2 regions of the Pseudarthrobacter sp. IC2-21 genome follow, and region 1 is predicted to be linked to the other one. Evidence: riboswitches for the same ligand, from Rfam matches in the RefSeq annotation. Region 1 holds a riboswitch; the other holds the start of a gene.
The links. Region 1 has a riboswitch for cyclic di-AMP ahead of SBP01_RS10425 (LysM domain-containing protein). Riboswitches for the same ligand answer to the same signal wherever they lie in the genome.

Region 1 (7,404 bases):
CGCACCTCACCGCCGGGCAGGCGGGTGAGTTGGCGGGCAGCGCCGAAGCCCGCACGCTGATCCTGACCCACTTCTCCTCACGGTACGGCGACGACCTCACCCTCCTCGTGGACCAGGCGCGGCGCCGCGCCGGCGGCTCCGCAGTGATCGCCGCCAGGGACCTGGACCGGTTCGCCTTTCCAAAACGGCGTCGGCTGCCTTAGGCCGCGGGACGGAAGGGGCAGCCGCCCCTTGCCGGAGATTGTGTTTCGGGAGCAGGATATTAGCCTCACGCGAGGAGGCCGGCCATGATCCAGCTTGGAAAGTATGAACGGTACCTGATCGAGGAATTCTTTGATGATTACCGCGCCCGTGCCATGGCGCATCAAACGTTCACGCGGCGGGTCGCTTTCATCACGGGCAGCATGGCCGCGGCGTCGGCCGCGATGCTGCTGGTGGGGTGCACGCCCGAGGAAGTCCCGCGGGGAACCGAACCGATGCCGTCGCCCTCTGCTTCGACGACGGGTACCGGCATGGCATCCGGCGGGCCGGTACCGGGGGCGAAGAGTCCGTTGTCCGTCCCCGAGGGTGCGGCAGGATTGACGACGGCGACCGTCGCGTTCGGTGCGGACGGTACAGAAATCAGCGGCTACCTTGCCCGTCCCGCGTTGGGCGCTGCGGGTCCGGCCGTACTGGTGTGTCATGAGAACCGCGGGTTGACCGCGCACATCCAGGACGTGGCGCGCCGTTTCGCCAAAGCCGGCTATGTGTCGCTGGCACCGGACCTGCTGAGCAGGGAAGGAGGCACGGGCAGCCTGGATCCGGACGCCGTCCCCGGAGCGCTGACCAACGCCGGGTCAGCCCGCCATGTTGCCGATTTTGCTGCGGCCTTTGACTATCTGCGCGGCCAGGAGTTCGTGGACAAAGGACGGATCGCCATGAACGGCTACTGCTTCGGCGGCGGGATCACCTGGCAGGCGGCCACGGAACTACCCGGGCTCAAGGCCACGGCAGCGTTCTACGGGCCCGCGCCGGACCTGAACCGGGTGCCGGAGATCAAGGCCGCGGTGTTCGGGGTGTACGCCGAACTGGACAAGCGGATCACCGGAACCATGCCGGCACTCCGCGATGCCCTGGACGCCACCACGGTGGCGCATCAGCTCACCGTGTACCCCGGCGTGGACCACGCCTTCCACAATGACACCGGGGACCGGTGTAACCAGACCCAGGCAACGGCTGCCTGGAATGACATGCTGTCCTGGTTCGGGAAGTACGTGTGAGTGCGCAGCAGCGGCGGACGACGGCGGTCGGCATACTGCCGCGCGCCGCCGTCCAACCGGCCGGGGTCACGCCACGTGGACGAAGGATGCGCCCTGGAGCCAGCTGATGGAGTGGACCTGGGTCTTGAAACCGTCGACGCCGCCGCTGACAACCTGGCCGTTGCCGGCAAAGACACCAACGTGTCCGGCGGTGATCACCAGGTCACCCGGAGCGGGCGTGCCAACAACGCTTCCGTACTGGAAGAACTGGCCCGGGGCAAGGTCTCCGACACTCTTACCGGCTGAGCGCAGTGCCTTCTCCACCATGGCGGTGCAGTCCTGCTGGACGCCGAGCTGGGAGTAGGCAGAGGCCAGGATCGCCGAGCCGGCTGCTCCGGTGGCAGCCTGGGCCGGGGCCGGGCTGGACGCGAGCTTGACGCCGGTGTTGGCCGGTGCAGTCGGCGCCGCGGCGGCCTTGGCTGCGGGGGCGGGAACCGATGCCGGTGCCGGTGCCGGTGCGGCCTGCCCGGCGGCAGGGATCCGGATTTGGTTGCCCGGGTAGATGATGCTGTCCAGCGACAGGCCGTTTGCGGCCAAAACGTTGCTGAGTGCCACGCCGTTGGCCGCGGAGATCTGGCCCAGTGTGTCGCCGGATACGACAGTATGCACAGCGGCTGCGGCCGGAGCCGGAGCCACGGCTGCTGCGGGTGCGCTTACCTGGCCTTGAGGGGTGACCGTTCCGGAGTCTTCGGGTCCGTGGACGCCGGCGTGGGCAGGGGTGCTGAAGCCGAAAAACAGGCCGGATGCGGCGGCGACCACGAGGGCCGGCCGTCCGATCATCAGTGCACGGGATGTAGTGGGGGTGGCTGCACGATGGCGTGCGGCAGTGGACTTCTTGGACATGGTTGTTTGCCTCTCCCATGCCTGCGGGGTGAGCTGTCGGGTTCGGGTTGGAGAGACCCGGCCGGGATCGCCGCCTCAAGGGACGGGACGAGTGCCGACTTAACCCCAAGGCCTGTTCAGGCCGTGGAAATGTGGTTCCCCCGTCCCTGCCAGTTGCATTGCGTCTGGGATCCCGGGTCAGTGGCAGGGCTCGGCATACTGACGGGAATGTCCTGGCCTAAAACCAGGGCACCCAACGACCATAGCGGCTGCTTTTCCCGAATGTCACATTCCGGTAACGGAATGTACGGCCGGAATTCATCCGCGCGGCGCGGAGCGTTCCTGGGCCAGGGACGACGACGATGCAGGTCACCGCGCGGGATGCGTATATGCCCCCACAGGTCATCCAACTGATTCAATTCTCCCCAAAAAGGGCACTGGAACGCCGTCCGCAGGCCGGCCAAGGCGAATATTTCCTGGCGCCGGCAAGGCCGGAGACGTGGACCGTGGCGGGCTGACCGGCCCGGTCCGGGGCCTGACGCGGGACCGATATTCCCCGGAATCGGAGACTTGCCCGGTAGGCTCACGGACTATGTCCCTGCTTGCCCACAAATTGCGGCTGACCGGCCTCGCGGCCGTGCTTGCACTGGCTGTGGCCGCCTCGTCTTCCATGCTGCCGGCCCGCGCCGCGGACCCGGCTCCTCCCGGCGGCTATCCTTCCTGGCAGGACGTGGAGGGAGCCAAAACAAGCGAGGCCGCCACGGCCGCTGAAGTCACCAAAATCGGTGACCTGCTCGGCGGCCTGCAGGCCGAGGCAGAGGCGCTGGGCAATGCGGCCGTCACCGCTGCCGCCGGATACTCGGTGGCGCAGGACGATCTTCGGGCTGCCGGTTCCAAGGCGGACGCCCTGGCCGTGCAGGTGGCACGGGCGAAGGAGGAATCGAGCCTGCATAAGAGGGAAATCGGAGCCCTCGCCGCGCAGTCCTATAAGACCGGCGGCACAAATATGGGGTTCTTCGTGGCGCTCGATGCCTTGCAGACGAACAGTATCCACGCCCTGAACATTGTCCGGATCGTCAGCGACAAAACCTCGGTGCTGGTTCACAAATCAGCTGAGGCCGAACGGATCGCGGACGCGCTGGCCGAGCAGGAGCGCGCCGCCAAAACTGAGCGCGAACGCCTTGCCGGCATTGCCGAAGCCAAGCTGTCCTCGGCGCAGGCCGCCCAGCGCGCAATGGTGCAGCACGTCACGGAACAGCAGCAGCACAGTCAGGAACTCACCGCCCAGCTCGCTTCCCTGAAGGGCACCACGGCAGCCGTCGAAGGAGAGTTCCGGCAGGGCCAGGCTGCTGTGGCCGCCTACGAGGCATCCCAGGCGGCCAAACGTGCGGCAGCGGAGGAGCGGGCACGCCAGCAGGCTGAAGCTGCTGCCCGGGCTGCCGCCCAAACCCCGGCAGATCCTGCGCGCCCAAATCCCGAACCCCACAATCCGGCGCCCCAAAATCCGGCGCCGCAAAACCCCGTACCCCAAAATCCGGTACCCGCACCTCCCGCACCGCCGCTGGAAAGCCCGACGCCGGCCCCGCCGCCCGCCGTCGTCGTTGTACCTTCCGTTCCGGGCGGCGCCGTCAACGATCCCGCCGGTGCCCGCAATTATGCCGCCGGGCGGCTTTCCGCATACGGCTGGGAACAGGACCAGTTCCAATGCCTGGCGCAGCTATGGACGAAGGAATCCAACTGGCTCACCACGGCCACCAACCCGTATTCAGGGGCCTACGGCATCGCGCAGGCGCTCCCGGCCAGCAAGTATGGCAGCACAGGCAGCGACTGGCTCACCAGCTACCGCACCCAGGTTGACTGGGGGCTTGCCTACATCCTGAACCGCTACGGCTCCCCGTGCGGCGCCTGGAATCACTCCGTCATCAGGAATTGGTACTGACGGCCCCGCCGGCGTGCGGCCCGGCCCCTGCAGCCTCGGTGAAGCTGCAGGTCCGGCGGACTCCGCGGCGTTAGGCTTTTCCCATGGCTGACTTTGAACGGTTCCGGATCCTGCTGGAGGAAGAGCGGGGCCGGAAGCTGGCACTGCTGCCAGCGCTACGGGCCGATATTTCCGCTGCCAATGCCGCCCGACAGGACTCCAATGTGGACGACGAACATGACCCCGAGGGCGCCACCATTGCCTTCGAACTGTCACAGGCAGCGGCGCTGCTGAACCAAAGCAGTGCCGGTCTGGCGGAGGTCGAAGCGGCACTGCACAGAATCTCGGACGGCACCTACGGGGTGTGTGCCGTCTGCGGAGGACCAATCGCCGAGGGCCGCCTTGAGGCGCGGCCCTGGACCCTGTACTGCATTGAGCATTCCGGCGCGGGACGCCGGCACGGTAGGTGAGCCCGGTGAATCAAACCGTGCAGGACGCGGCCCGGTTCATCGACACCACCCTGCAGAATGAAGGCACCTGGTACCGGTCGGAGGAAGTGGAATCACGCCTGGGCGGGGCCCTCAGTTCCTACGGCGCATCAGTTGGAGCCGTGCGGGGAACCATCCGGGACGCCGGCACGAAATTCAAGGGCCTCGCCCACGACGACGTGACGGCACTCGCCTCGCAACTGTGGGGCCAGCCCGGGCCGGGCAGGCGGGCCGTCTACGAGCGGCGCCTGGCCGCCGTCGTGCTCCTGCAATCCCGGGTGGCCCTCCTGCGGCACTCGGACCTGACCCGGCTGGAAGGCTTCATCCGGTCGGCGCACACAGCGGAGTTGGTGGACCCCCTGACGGCCGACGTCGTGGTTCCGCTGCTCGCGGCGCTGGAGGGCGCGGACCGCCAACGCGCCGGGGTGGTGATGGCACGCTGGAGCCGGGATCCTGACGGCTGGGTCCGCCACGCCGCGGCCCTCGCTACCGGAACCCCGGCCCCCACAACCTGAATTCACGCCTGACAGAAGGAGACGCACATGACCACCACCTACAACCTGGAACGCTTTGTTGAGGCACAGGAGAGCGGCGGTACGTACCGGCAGGCGCTGTCGGAACTGCAACTGGGCAGCAAACGGGGCCACTGGATGTGGTTCATTTTCCCCCAGATTGCCGGACTCGGCAGCAGCCCCACGTCCGTGAAGTATGCCATCAGCTCATTGGAGGAGGCACAGGCCTACCTGAAGCACGACGTCCTGGGACCCCGGCTCCTCGAGTGCAGCGTAGCCGTGTCCACCCATACCGGGCGTTCCGCCGCCGATATCTTCGGCGGCATCGACGCGAAGAAACTGCGTTCCTCCATGACCCTGTTCCTGCGTGCAGCGCCCGGCGAGACGGTTTTCAAAACCGTGCTGGCACAGTTCTTCGACGGCCAGCCGGACCCCGCCACCGACGAACTGCTCGCCGCGCACCACGACTGACCCCGCCGGCCCGGCATCATTGCTTCCGGACCACCTCCAGCTGCACGTGCCCCAGGATCCCGCCGTCCACCGTCGCGGTCATGTACGTGCAAAAAGGCTGGCGCCGGCGGTCCGTGGGCGAGCCGGGGTTGAGCAGGCGTAAACCTCCTGGCGACGTTGCGTCCCAAGGGATGTGGCTGTGGCCGAACACCAGAACATCGGACTCCGGGAACAACGCTTCGGCACGCTCGTTTCTGCCCTTTGCCGGACCGGTCTCGTGCACTACGGCGAACCGGACGCCTTCGAGCACCACGTACTGCCTTTCCGGAAGCCTGCGGCGGATCTCCGGCCCGTCATTGTTGCCGTAGACCGCCACCAGCTGCCGGCTCCGCTGTTCAAACCGGTCCAGCAGTTCCGGGTTCACCCAGTCGCCGGCATGGAACACCACGTCCGCGCTTTCGACGGCGTCCCACACCTGGGCGGGCAGTTCCCGCGCACGCTTGGGGACATGTGTGTCTGAGACGAGCAGAAGGCGCAGCGGCATATGTGAATCCTGCCATGCGCCCCTGTTACTGCCCGCCGCCGCGTCGTACTCTGGGCCTTGGAGGTGATTGACATGGAGGCAACCCAAGGCGACAGGATCATCGTCCGGGGCAGGACTGTCGGTTCGTCCGACCGGCACGGGGTGATCGTGGAAGTGCGGGGTCAGGAAGGGCACCCGCCCTACCTTGTCCGCTTCGACGACGGACACGAAACGGTCATGTATCCCGGCGGTGATTTCGCCGTCGAACGCGGGCACGCAGGCCAGTAAGACCAGCCCGGTCCGGCAGGTGCCCGGCAGAGTCGCTGTGCACCTGTCAGACTGGAACCATGGATCAATCACTGGCTTCCACGTCCGCTGATGCCAACCGCCATTTTCCGCCGGCACGCACGGGTCCGCGGGACCCGGGTGACGCGTGGGTGGAGGGTGACCGGGGGAAGTTCTGGGGCAAATTCGGTGCCGCCGGGGTGTTGGCCTACGACCCCGGCAAAGGGGTCCTGCTCCAGCACCGCGCGTTGTGGAGCCACAACGGCGGAACCTGGGGACTGCCCGGCGGCGCGCTCCACCAGCACGAGGACCCCGTGACCGGCGCGTTGCGGGAGGCCTACGAGGAAGCGGCTGTGCCGGCGGAGCACGTGGATGTCCTTTTTACGTCCGTGCTGGATGTGGGCTACTGGACGTACACCACCGTTGCGGTTCTGGTGACCTCACCCTTCGATCCCGTGATCAGCGATCCGGAGAGCCTCGAACTCCAGTGGGTGCCGCTGGGGGATATGGACCGCAAAGAGCTGCACCCCGGCTTCGCGCGGTCCTGGCCGCAGCTGCAGCCCCGGCTGCTTACCCACGCCACGCGGATCAGATAAGGGTACTCAGTAGCCTTTGCCGTACTCCGCGCTCACCAGGATGGGCAAATGGTCCGATTTGCCCCGCGGCAGGGTTTCCACGCTGGCGATGTCCAGGCCCAGCGACGTGGCGAAGTCGAAATGGCCCCGGAACACCTTGTAGCGCGTGTAGGTCCGGTGGTTGCTCAAGGACAGGGCATAACCCGAGTTCTTCATGTGGGCGTGCAGGTTCTTGGTGAAGAACGGATAGTTGAAGTCACCCACCATCAACGTCATCAGGCCGCTGCCCATGCTGAGCAGCTCCGCGTGCGCGGCATGGATCTGCTTCCTCCGCAGCGAATTTGATGCAGTGAGGGGAGCGGCGTGGAAGGAGCCGATCACCAGCTCCTGCCCGGTGTCATTGTCCACCACGCGGGTACCGATCAAACGCTCATGTGCCGGCGCCAGGAGCCTGTCATGCACTGATTTCTTCAACGCAAACGATTGGGTGTCCACGGCTGTGAACCGGCTTGTCCGGTAGTAGATGGCGAGGC
Region 2 (7,404 bases), 1.4 Mb from region 1:
ACGGGCGGCCCAGAATCTCCTGCGGCCCCACCACGGGGTCATCGCCCTCGGCAATAACACTGGCCTTGCCCGTGAGCACAAGCACCAGCGCCCGGCGGAAGGTGACTACCGCCAGCGGTTCATATCCAGCATTCAGAACGAGAGTGCGCATGCACTTACCTCTTTGTGGCCGCACCCGTCAGGGGCACGAGGGCCGGCTGCCCCCGGCATATCCGGGCTATGGATCGACACCACAAGAGTAAACAAAAAATGCCCGGATAAACTAATCGCTCGGTCCGGCCGTTTCCGGGATGCCCGGCCTGGCGGCTGCCGCCGCGTCCCTGAGGGAACAGACAGCAAAGGACCCCCGCCACCAGGCAGGGGTCCTTTGAAGGCTCAACAGCTGTTAGGACACGCGGATGAAAACCGGTCCTGATCCAACATTGGCGCTGAACACAACGGTCTGGTTGCCGTTGTAGCCGCCGTGCACGGCCTGGCCGTTGCCTGCGTAAACGGCAATGTGGGCCATGCCCGCGCCACCGTTTGCGTAGTAGATCAGGTCGCCGGGCTTTGCTTCTGCTGCACTGACGGTGCGGCCCAGGGAGAGGTAGCCTGCGGGCCAGTCATGGAAGTTGATGCCTACGGCGGCCAGTGAGTTGGTCACGAGCATGGTGCAGTCCTGGTTGACGCCCAGCTGGGCGTACGCTGCGGACAGGATGGCCTGGCCCTTGCCGCTGGCAGCGACCGGGGCGGCCGGAGCCGCGGGGGCGGACGAAGCAACCTTGATGGCGGCCGCAGGCGCCGCGGCGGGAGCGGCCGCGGCTGCCGGGGCTGCCTCAACAACGGGCTCGGGCTCCGGCTCTGCGACGGGAGCCGGCGTGGTGGTTACTGCCGGCTTCTCGTAGGAGATGGCGATCGTGGATTCAGCCGAAATAACGGCCGGCGCGGCCGTTCCAATTTCAAAGCTGGCCGTCGAAGCGGCTTCGCGCTGCACATTGGTATCAGCGGCGTTGGCCGCGATACCGCTGGTCAGGACCAGGCCGGAGGCAGCAGCGATAACCGCAGCCTGACGGCCCATGCCGCCGGCGTTGTCGCCGACAGCCTTGGCAATGACAGCCAGCGAGTTGGTCTTGGTGACCTCGGCGCGGTGCCGTGCAACAGTTGCACGTGTCGTCATCAATTTTTCTCTCTTTCGTGTTCCTCGGGACCGCGAGGGCAGCCCAAGGTCTTTGGACGCGCCGGCATCTTGGGGGTACGCCGGCACGCCCCGAACGGGGATTTAGCGAAGAGTTTCCAGGAAAGAAACGGGAGGAAGTCCGGAGTTAGGACTAGCCCAGGGTGTAGAAGGAGGACGTGCCCGTTGCTGCAGCGGCGTGCAGCAGGGTGCCTTGGGAGGGGTTGAGCGCGCTGATCATCATGCCGTTGCCCACGTAGATGCCCACGTGTGCGCCACCGTTCTGCATGACCAGGTCACCGGGGGACGGCGTGGAGGTGGGCCGCATGGCGTTCCAGGCATTGGTGCGGGGAATGCTGATGCCGGCCTGGGCGTAGACCCACTGGGTAAAGCCTGAGCAGTCCCAGCCATTGGGAGTGGTGCCGCCCCAGAGGTAGGGGTGGCCGATGCCGGTGTAGGCGATAGCTGCCAGGCCCGACGCGGCTGCCGAAGAAACGGCAGCTGCAGGCTTGGCTGCGGCATCCTTGGTTACGTCAGCAGCACGGCTTGCCGTTGCTGTTTCCGTTGCCGTGGACTGAGCACGGACCGGCGCGATCACGGGTGCAGCCGTGGTCTTGACTACCGGGCGCTCGAAAGACACGGTGGCAGTGGGTGCGGCGGTGACGGCAAGAGCAGCCTGGGCAGATCCGGACTCGGTAGACGCGGACACACCAGCGGTGGTGTCCGCGGCGTTGGCCGGAAGCCCCATGGTCAGGATGAGACCTGACGCGGCTGCGATAACAGCAGCCTGGCGACCTACGGTCCCGGCGTTTGCACTTACTGCCTTGGACACGGAGCCCAAAGGATTGGTGCGAACCGTTTGCGCACGGTGGCGCGCAGAATTATGGCGTGAAGACACGAAGGTAGCCTCTCCCAATGCCTGCGAGGTGAGCTGTCGGATTCGGATGGGAGTCACCCGGCCGCGCTGCTTCCTGGGAAGCTTTGCGACTTAACCCCAAGGCCTTCAGAATCGAAGACCAAAATTGGTTCCCCCGCCCCTGCCAGACGATGTCATGCGAACGGACCTTGAGCGGTGGCAGAGCTAGGCAATCCACTCAAGAACGTCAACTTCGGAAAAGTTGACGCGACTTAGACGTTACAGGACTTCAGAGCGAATGTCACATTCAGGTCACGGCAAGCCGAAGAGATTTGAGAGTTTGCCATCATTTGGCTCAGAGCCAGCCTGTGGGGTCAACGACTTCGCCGTTGACCTGAACCTCGAAGTGGAGGTGGCAGCCGGTGGAGGCGCCCGTGGTGCCGCTGAGGGCCACCACCTGGCCGCGGGTCACGGTCTGGCCAACGGTCACGGAGGCTGAGGACAGGTGGTTGTACGTGGTTTCCAAGCCGTTGCCGTGGTCGATCACGACGCGGTTGCCACCGCCGTACTGATGCCAGCCTACGAAGGTCACGGTGCCGCTGGCGGCGGCCAGGACCGAAGTTCCGCATTGGGCCACGTAGTCCTGGCCGCGGTGAAAGTCGCCGGTACCACCCGTAATGGGGCTGATCCTGAAGCCGAACGGGGACGCCGTGATGAGCTGCGCGAGCGGCGCTCCCAGGCTCCCGGCGGAGGCAGCCCGGGTAATGGACCCGGCCGACTGCGCACTCAACAGTTGTTTCAGCTTGCCGTCCGGGTCACCCTGGGTCACCACGGAAGAACGGCTGAAATCAATCTGGGCCCCGGCCGCGGCCGAAATCTCCGGCTGCGGAGCGGCTGACACGGCCGCAACGGAGTTGCCGGGCTGCTGGTCTGCCATGATCGGGCCCGTTGCCGGAACGGTGACGGTCAGGATCAGGCCGGTGGCAGCAAGTGCCACGCCGGCCTTCTGCCCAACACCGCTGGCGGCGGCGAAGTCGGTGACCTGCCGGAAGGCGCCCCGACGGCGGCGCCGCGCTTCACGCTGGGGATCGCGGGGCCTCTCCGCAGTGTGATCCTCAACCGCGCGGGGCGCAGCAGCGGGGCCGGCCGCGCGGCGGCGGCCCCTGGAGTAATGCGTGGTCAAGAATGTTCCTCTCTGGATAGCCTGCGAAGTTAGCTGTCGGATTCGGGTCAGAGAGTTCTAAGACCCGGTCCGCCGTTGCAAGCACTCGGCGCAGAGATACCCATGAGGGTCCTGGGAGAGGCTTGCTGCTGACGGACTTCACCCCAAGGCAGCCTTGCGACTGCCGGTTGTGGTTCCCCCGCCTCTGCCAGTGGATGACTCGTGCACCTGATCCGCTGGCAGAGCTCGGCTCCGGATCAGGTAACGCTTTTATATCGACGCTTGGGTTTAAACTATAGGCGATCAAAACGGGCAGTAACAATTCCGTTATATTTGCGGAACTGACGGCCGTGCGCTAGCCCCTTGCGTCGGGGTGCCGCAGAGCGGCCTCCTGCTGGAGCTCCCGGCCCTAGCTGATGGAAACGAAAACGTGGGCCGCGACCTCGGGCGGCAACTCGAGCGCACCTTCAATGCCCGGAACCCGCACTGATATGTACTCGCCGACGCGCTCGAGGGAGACTGCCGCGCCGGGCCGGATGCCCCCTTCGTCGAGCTGCACCAGCAACTCGGGTTCCACCTGGATGGGCTCGGCCAGCCTGCTGACGGTCACGCTCGACGTCGGCCCGTATCCGCGCATGGCCTCAACGAGATTAATCACACCTGCTTCCGGCAGGGCGGCAGCACCCCCCAGCGCAGCCAGCCCGGGGATGGGGTTGCCGTAGGGCGACTTGGTGGGGTGGTCAAGGAGTTGGTAGATGCGCCGTTCCACACGCTCGCTCATCACATGCTCCCAGCGGCACGCCTCGTCATGGACGTACGCCCAGTCCAAGCCAATGACATCGGCCAGGAGCCGCTCGGCGAGCCGGTGTTTGCGCATGACTTCGGTGGCGCGCTTGCGGCCGGTGTCGGTAAGTTCCAAATGACGGTCTCCGGAGACCACTACCAGGCCGTCCCGCTCCATCCGGCCAACAGTTTGGGACACGGTAGGTCCGGAATGGCGCAGCCGCTCGGCGATGCGGGCGCGGAGGGCAACGATGTTTTCTTCTTCAAGCTCCAAAATGGTTCGAAGATACATCTCCGTGGTATCGATCAGATCCGTCATCCAGCTCAGCTCCTCGAGCACAGTACCTTGCGTTGACCCACCGTATCGCGTTCAAGCCGCAGCGAGGTCCAGTAAAAAGCTTAGCCTATTTTGAATTTGTCCGGATAATCGGCCGCCGTCTCACTGGCCAGACTGTGACGGTGCCGGTTGCAGCCCTGTCCAGGGTTTCAGGCAGAATAAAAGCGGCCCTCGTTGCAGTCGCCGCTGATTGCCGGCCACCCCACCGTCCCGGACGCCAAACATGTCCATGCCGAAATTGGAGCCCTTGTGAGCGAAACCAGCATCACTATTCCCGCCGATCTCCTGCCCAAGGACGGACGCTTCGGTGCGGGACCGTCCAAGGTCCGGCCGGAGCAGCTTGAGGCACTCCAGGCAGCATCGCGGACCATCCTGGGCACTTCCCACCGCCAGGCGCCCGTCAAGAACCTGGTGGGTTCCGTCCGGGAGGGCCTCAGCCAGTTCTTCCGCGCCCCGGAGGGCTACGAAGTTGTTCTCGGCGTCGGCGGCTCCACCGCATTCTGGGACATCGCCAGCTTCGGGTTGGTGGAAAAGAAGGCCCAGCACCTGTCCTTCGGCGAGTTCGGTTCCAAGTTCGCGGCCGCCACCAACAAGGCGCCGTTCCTGGAGGGCTCGTCCATCATCAAGTCCGAGCCGGGCACCCGGCCGGCCGCCCGGGCCGAAGCCGGCGTGGATGTTTATGCCTGGCCGCAGAACGAAACTTCCACCGGCGTCGCGGCTCCCGTCCAGCGCGTGGAGGGTGCCGACGCCGGCTCCCTCGTGCTGGTTGATGCCACCTCCGCCGCCGGGGGGCTTGATGTGGACGTGGCCGAGGCGGACGTGTACTACTTCGCCCCGCAAAAGAATTTCGCGTCCGACGGCGGCCTGTGGCTGGGCCTGTTCTCCCCCGCCGCCCTGGAACGCGCCGCGCGCATCAAGGCCAGCGACCGCTGGATCCCGGATTTCCTGGACCTGCAGACGGCCATTGATAACTCGAGGCTGAACCAGACGTACAACACACCCTCGCTCACCACGCTGGTGACCCTCGATGCCCAGGTTCAGTGGCTGAACAAAAACGGCGGGCTCGATTTCGCCAGCAAGCGCACTGCCGACTCAGCCGGCCGGATCTACGCCTGGGCCGAGGCCTCCGGCTACGCCACACCGTTCGTGGCCAAGGCCGAGGACCGCTCCAACGTCATCGCCACCATCGATTTTGATGACTCGATCGACGCCGCCGCGATCGCCAAGGTGCTGCGCGCCAACGGTGTGGTGGACACTGAGCCGTACCGGAAGCTGGGCCGCAATCAGCTCCGGATCGCCACCTTTGTCGCCATCGAGCCGGACGATGTTTCCGCCCTGCTGGCCAGCATCGACTACGTCGTGGGCGAGCTGCGCAAGTAACGTCCACACGGCATGAGCGTCCCGCAGGGGAGCGTAAGTGCGTCAGCGTTCGACGGCGTCGTCCGGGTTCTGGTCCCGGGCGGCGCCGTTTGCTGTGTCCCCCAGTGTGGAGACGACGCGGAAGAGGCGCAGGCCGCGGGCCCGCCGGTTGAATGTCAGCCGGAGCTGCCGCGCCCGGATGATCCACACCATGCCGATCAGGGCCGCGGCGATCCCGGAGGCGGCGGCCACGGTCAGCGACCAGCGGGGGCCGGCCACATTGGCCACCCACCCCACCAGCGGCGCCCCGATGGGTGTGCCGCCCATGAAGATGGCCATGTACAGGGCCATGACTCTGCCCCGCATGACCGGATCGGTGGTGGTCTGGACGTAGCCGTTCGCGCTGGTCATCATGGTGATTGCAAACAGGCCCACCGGCACCAGCGCAACACCGAACCAGAAGTAGTCCGGGGCCAGGGCGGCCAGTCCGGAGGTCACGCCGAAGGCAGCGGCCGCGCCGAAGATCATCCGCAGCCGGGGTTTGCCCCGGCCGGCGGACAGGAGTGCGCCGGTCACGGACCCGATGGCCATGATCGAATTCATCAGCCCGAAGGCGCTGGCGTCCAGCCCGAACTCCGTCCCCACCATGGCAGCGATGAAGAGCACGAAGTTGAGCCCGAGGGTCCCCACAATGAAAACCGCCACCAGGACCACCACAATGTCCGGCCGGAACCGCACGTAGCGCAGCCCCTCCCGGATACGGCCTTTTCCGGGCGCCGCGCGGGGAAGCTGCCGCAAGGACGCCGTCGGGATCCGCCACAGGCTCAGGAGCATGGCCAGGAACGTGACGGTGTTGATCAGGAACACCCAGCCGGGGCCAACGGCCACCGTCAGGAGCCCGGCCACCGCGGGGCCGATCATGCGGGCCACATTGAAGGAGGCACTGTTCAGTGCGACGGCATTGGGGAGGTAATCGTCGCGGACCAGCTCAGAGACGAAGGTCTGGCGAACCGGCGCGTCCAGCGCGGACACCAGGCCCAGGAGAAGGGCAAAGCAATATACGTGCCACAGCTGCCCGGCTCCGATAACAACCAGGATCCCCAGTCCGGTACTGAGCAGGGCCATCACCGACTGGGTCATGACGAGCAGCTGTTTGCGGCTGTAACGGTCCGCCACAAGCCCGGCCACCGGCGCCAGGAACAGCTGGGGTCCCAGCTGGAGGGCCATGGTGATGCCCATGGCACCGGCGTCCTGATCCGTCAGGTGGTCAAACACCAGCCAGTCCTGGGCCGTCCGCTGCATCCAGGTTCCGATGTTGGAAACCAGCGCACCAATGAACCAGATCCGGTAGTTGAGGATGTGCAGGGATTTGAAGGTGGACATCATGGCCGGCCTCCGTGTTGATCAACCCTGCGTGTTAGCAACTGCCTAGTCAGTCCCGCCGGCGGGTTCGTCTTCTTCGGAATCGGCAGGACCCTCCTCGGCGGGTTCACCCTCGGCGGCCTCATCGTCGGCGGGCTCGTCGGCGGGCTCGTCGGGGATCGGTTCGTCGTGCGCCGCGGACCCGGGCGTGCGGCCCCGGCCAGCCTGTGAGTCCGATTCCTCCACTGCCTGCGCGTCTTCGGGGCGGACGCGCTCGGCCCACGGCACCCATTCCGGGGACAGGATGGAATCCTCGGACGGGAGCAGGCCCAGCTCGCTGACGGTGACCACTTTGGAGCGCGAGTTCCGGGTCACCACCGCATACCATTGCC

Region 2: it holds a riboswitch for cyclic di-AMP, as region 1 does, so the genes downstream of both, SBP01_RS03975 (M23 family metallopeptidase) here and SBP01_RS10425 (LysM domain-containing protein) in region 1, are expected to answer to the same signal.

The regions. Positions count from the first base shown of each region.
Region 1 is NZ_CP139145.1:2,257,335-2,264,738, reverse strand. It holds gene SBP01_RS10435 (ribonuclease Z) at 1-203, shown strand, start outside; gene SBP01_RS10430 (dienelactone hydrolase family protein) at 288-1,259, shown strand; gene SBP01_RS10425 (LysM domain-containing protein) at 1,326-2,141, opposite strand; cyclic di-AMP (ydaO/yuaA leader) riboswitch at 2,145-2,347, opposite strand; gene SBP01_RS10420 (coiled-coil domain-containing protein) at 2,713-4,059, shown strand; gene SBP01_RS10415 (TraR/DksA family transcriptional regulator) at 4,143-4,508, shown strand; gene SBP01_RS10410 (DNA alkylation repair protein) at 4,505-5,041, shown strand; gene SBP01_RS10405 (DUF1810 domain-containing protein) at 5,069-5,509, shown strand; gene SBP01_RS10400 (metallophosphoesterase) at 5,526-6,032, opposite strand; gene SBP01_RS10395 (DUF1918 domain-containing protein) at 6,105-6,299, shown strand; gene SBP01_RS10390 (NUDIX domain-containing protein) at 6,359-6,892, shown strand; gene SBP01_RS10385 (endonuclease/exonuclease/phosphatase family protein) at 6,899-7,404, opposite strand, start outside.
Region 2 is NZ_CP139145.1:844,125-851,528, reverse strand. It holds gene SBP01_RS03990 (HNH endonuclease) at 1-151, opposite strand, end outside; gene SBP01_RS03985 (NlpC/P60 family protein) at 386-1,156, opposite strand; gene SBP01_RS03980 (C40 family peptidase) at 1,308-1,985, opposite strand; cyclic di-AMP (ydaO/yuaA leader) riboswitch at 2,056-2,216, opposite strand; gene SBP01_RS03975 (M23 family metallopeptidase) at 2,365-3,192, opposite strand; cyclic di-AMP (ydaO/yuaA leader) riboswitch at 3,196-3,433, opposite strand; gene SBP01_RS03970 (metal-dependent transcriptional regulator) at 3,581-4,273, opposite strand; gene serC (phosphoserine transaminase) at 4,541-5,671, shown strand; gene SBP01_RS03960 (MFS transporter) at 5,714-7,033, opposite strand; gene SBP01_RS03955 (DUF3027 domain-containing protein) at 7,079-7,404, opposite strand, start outside.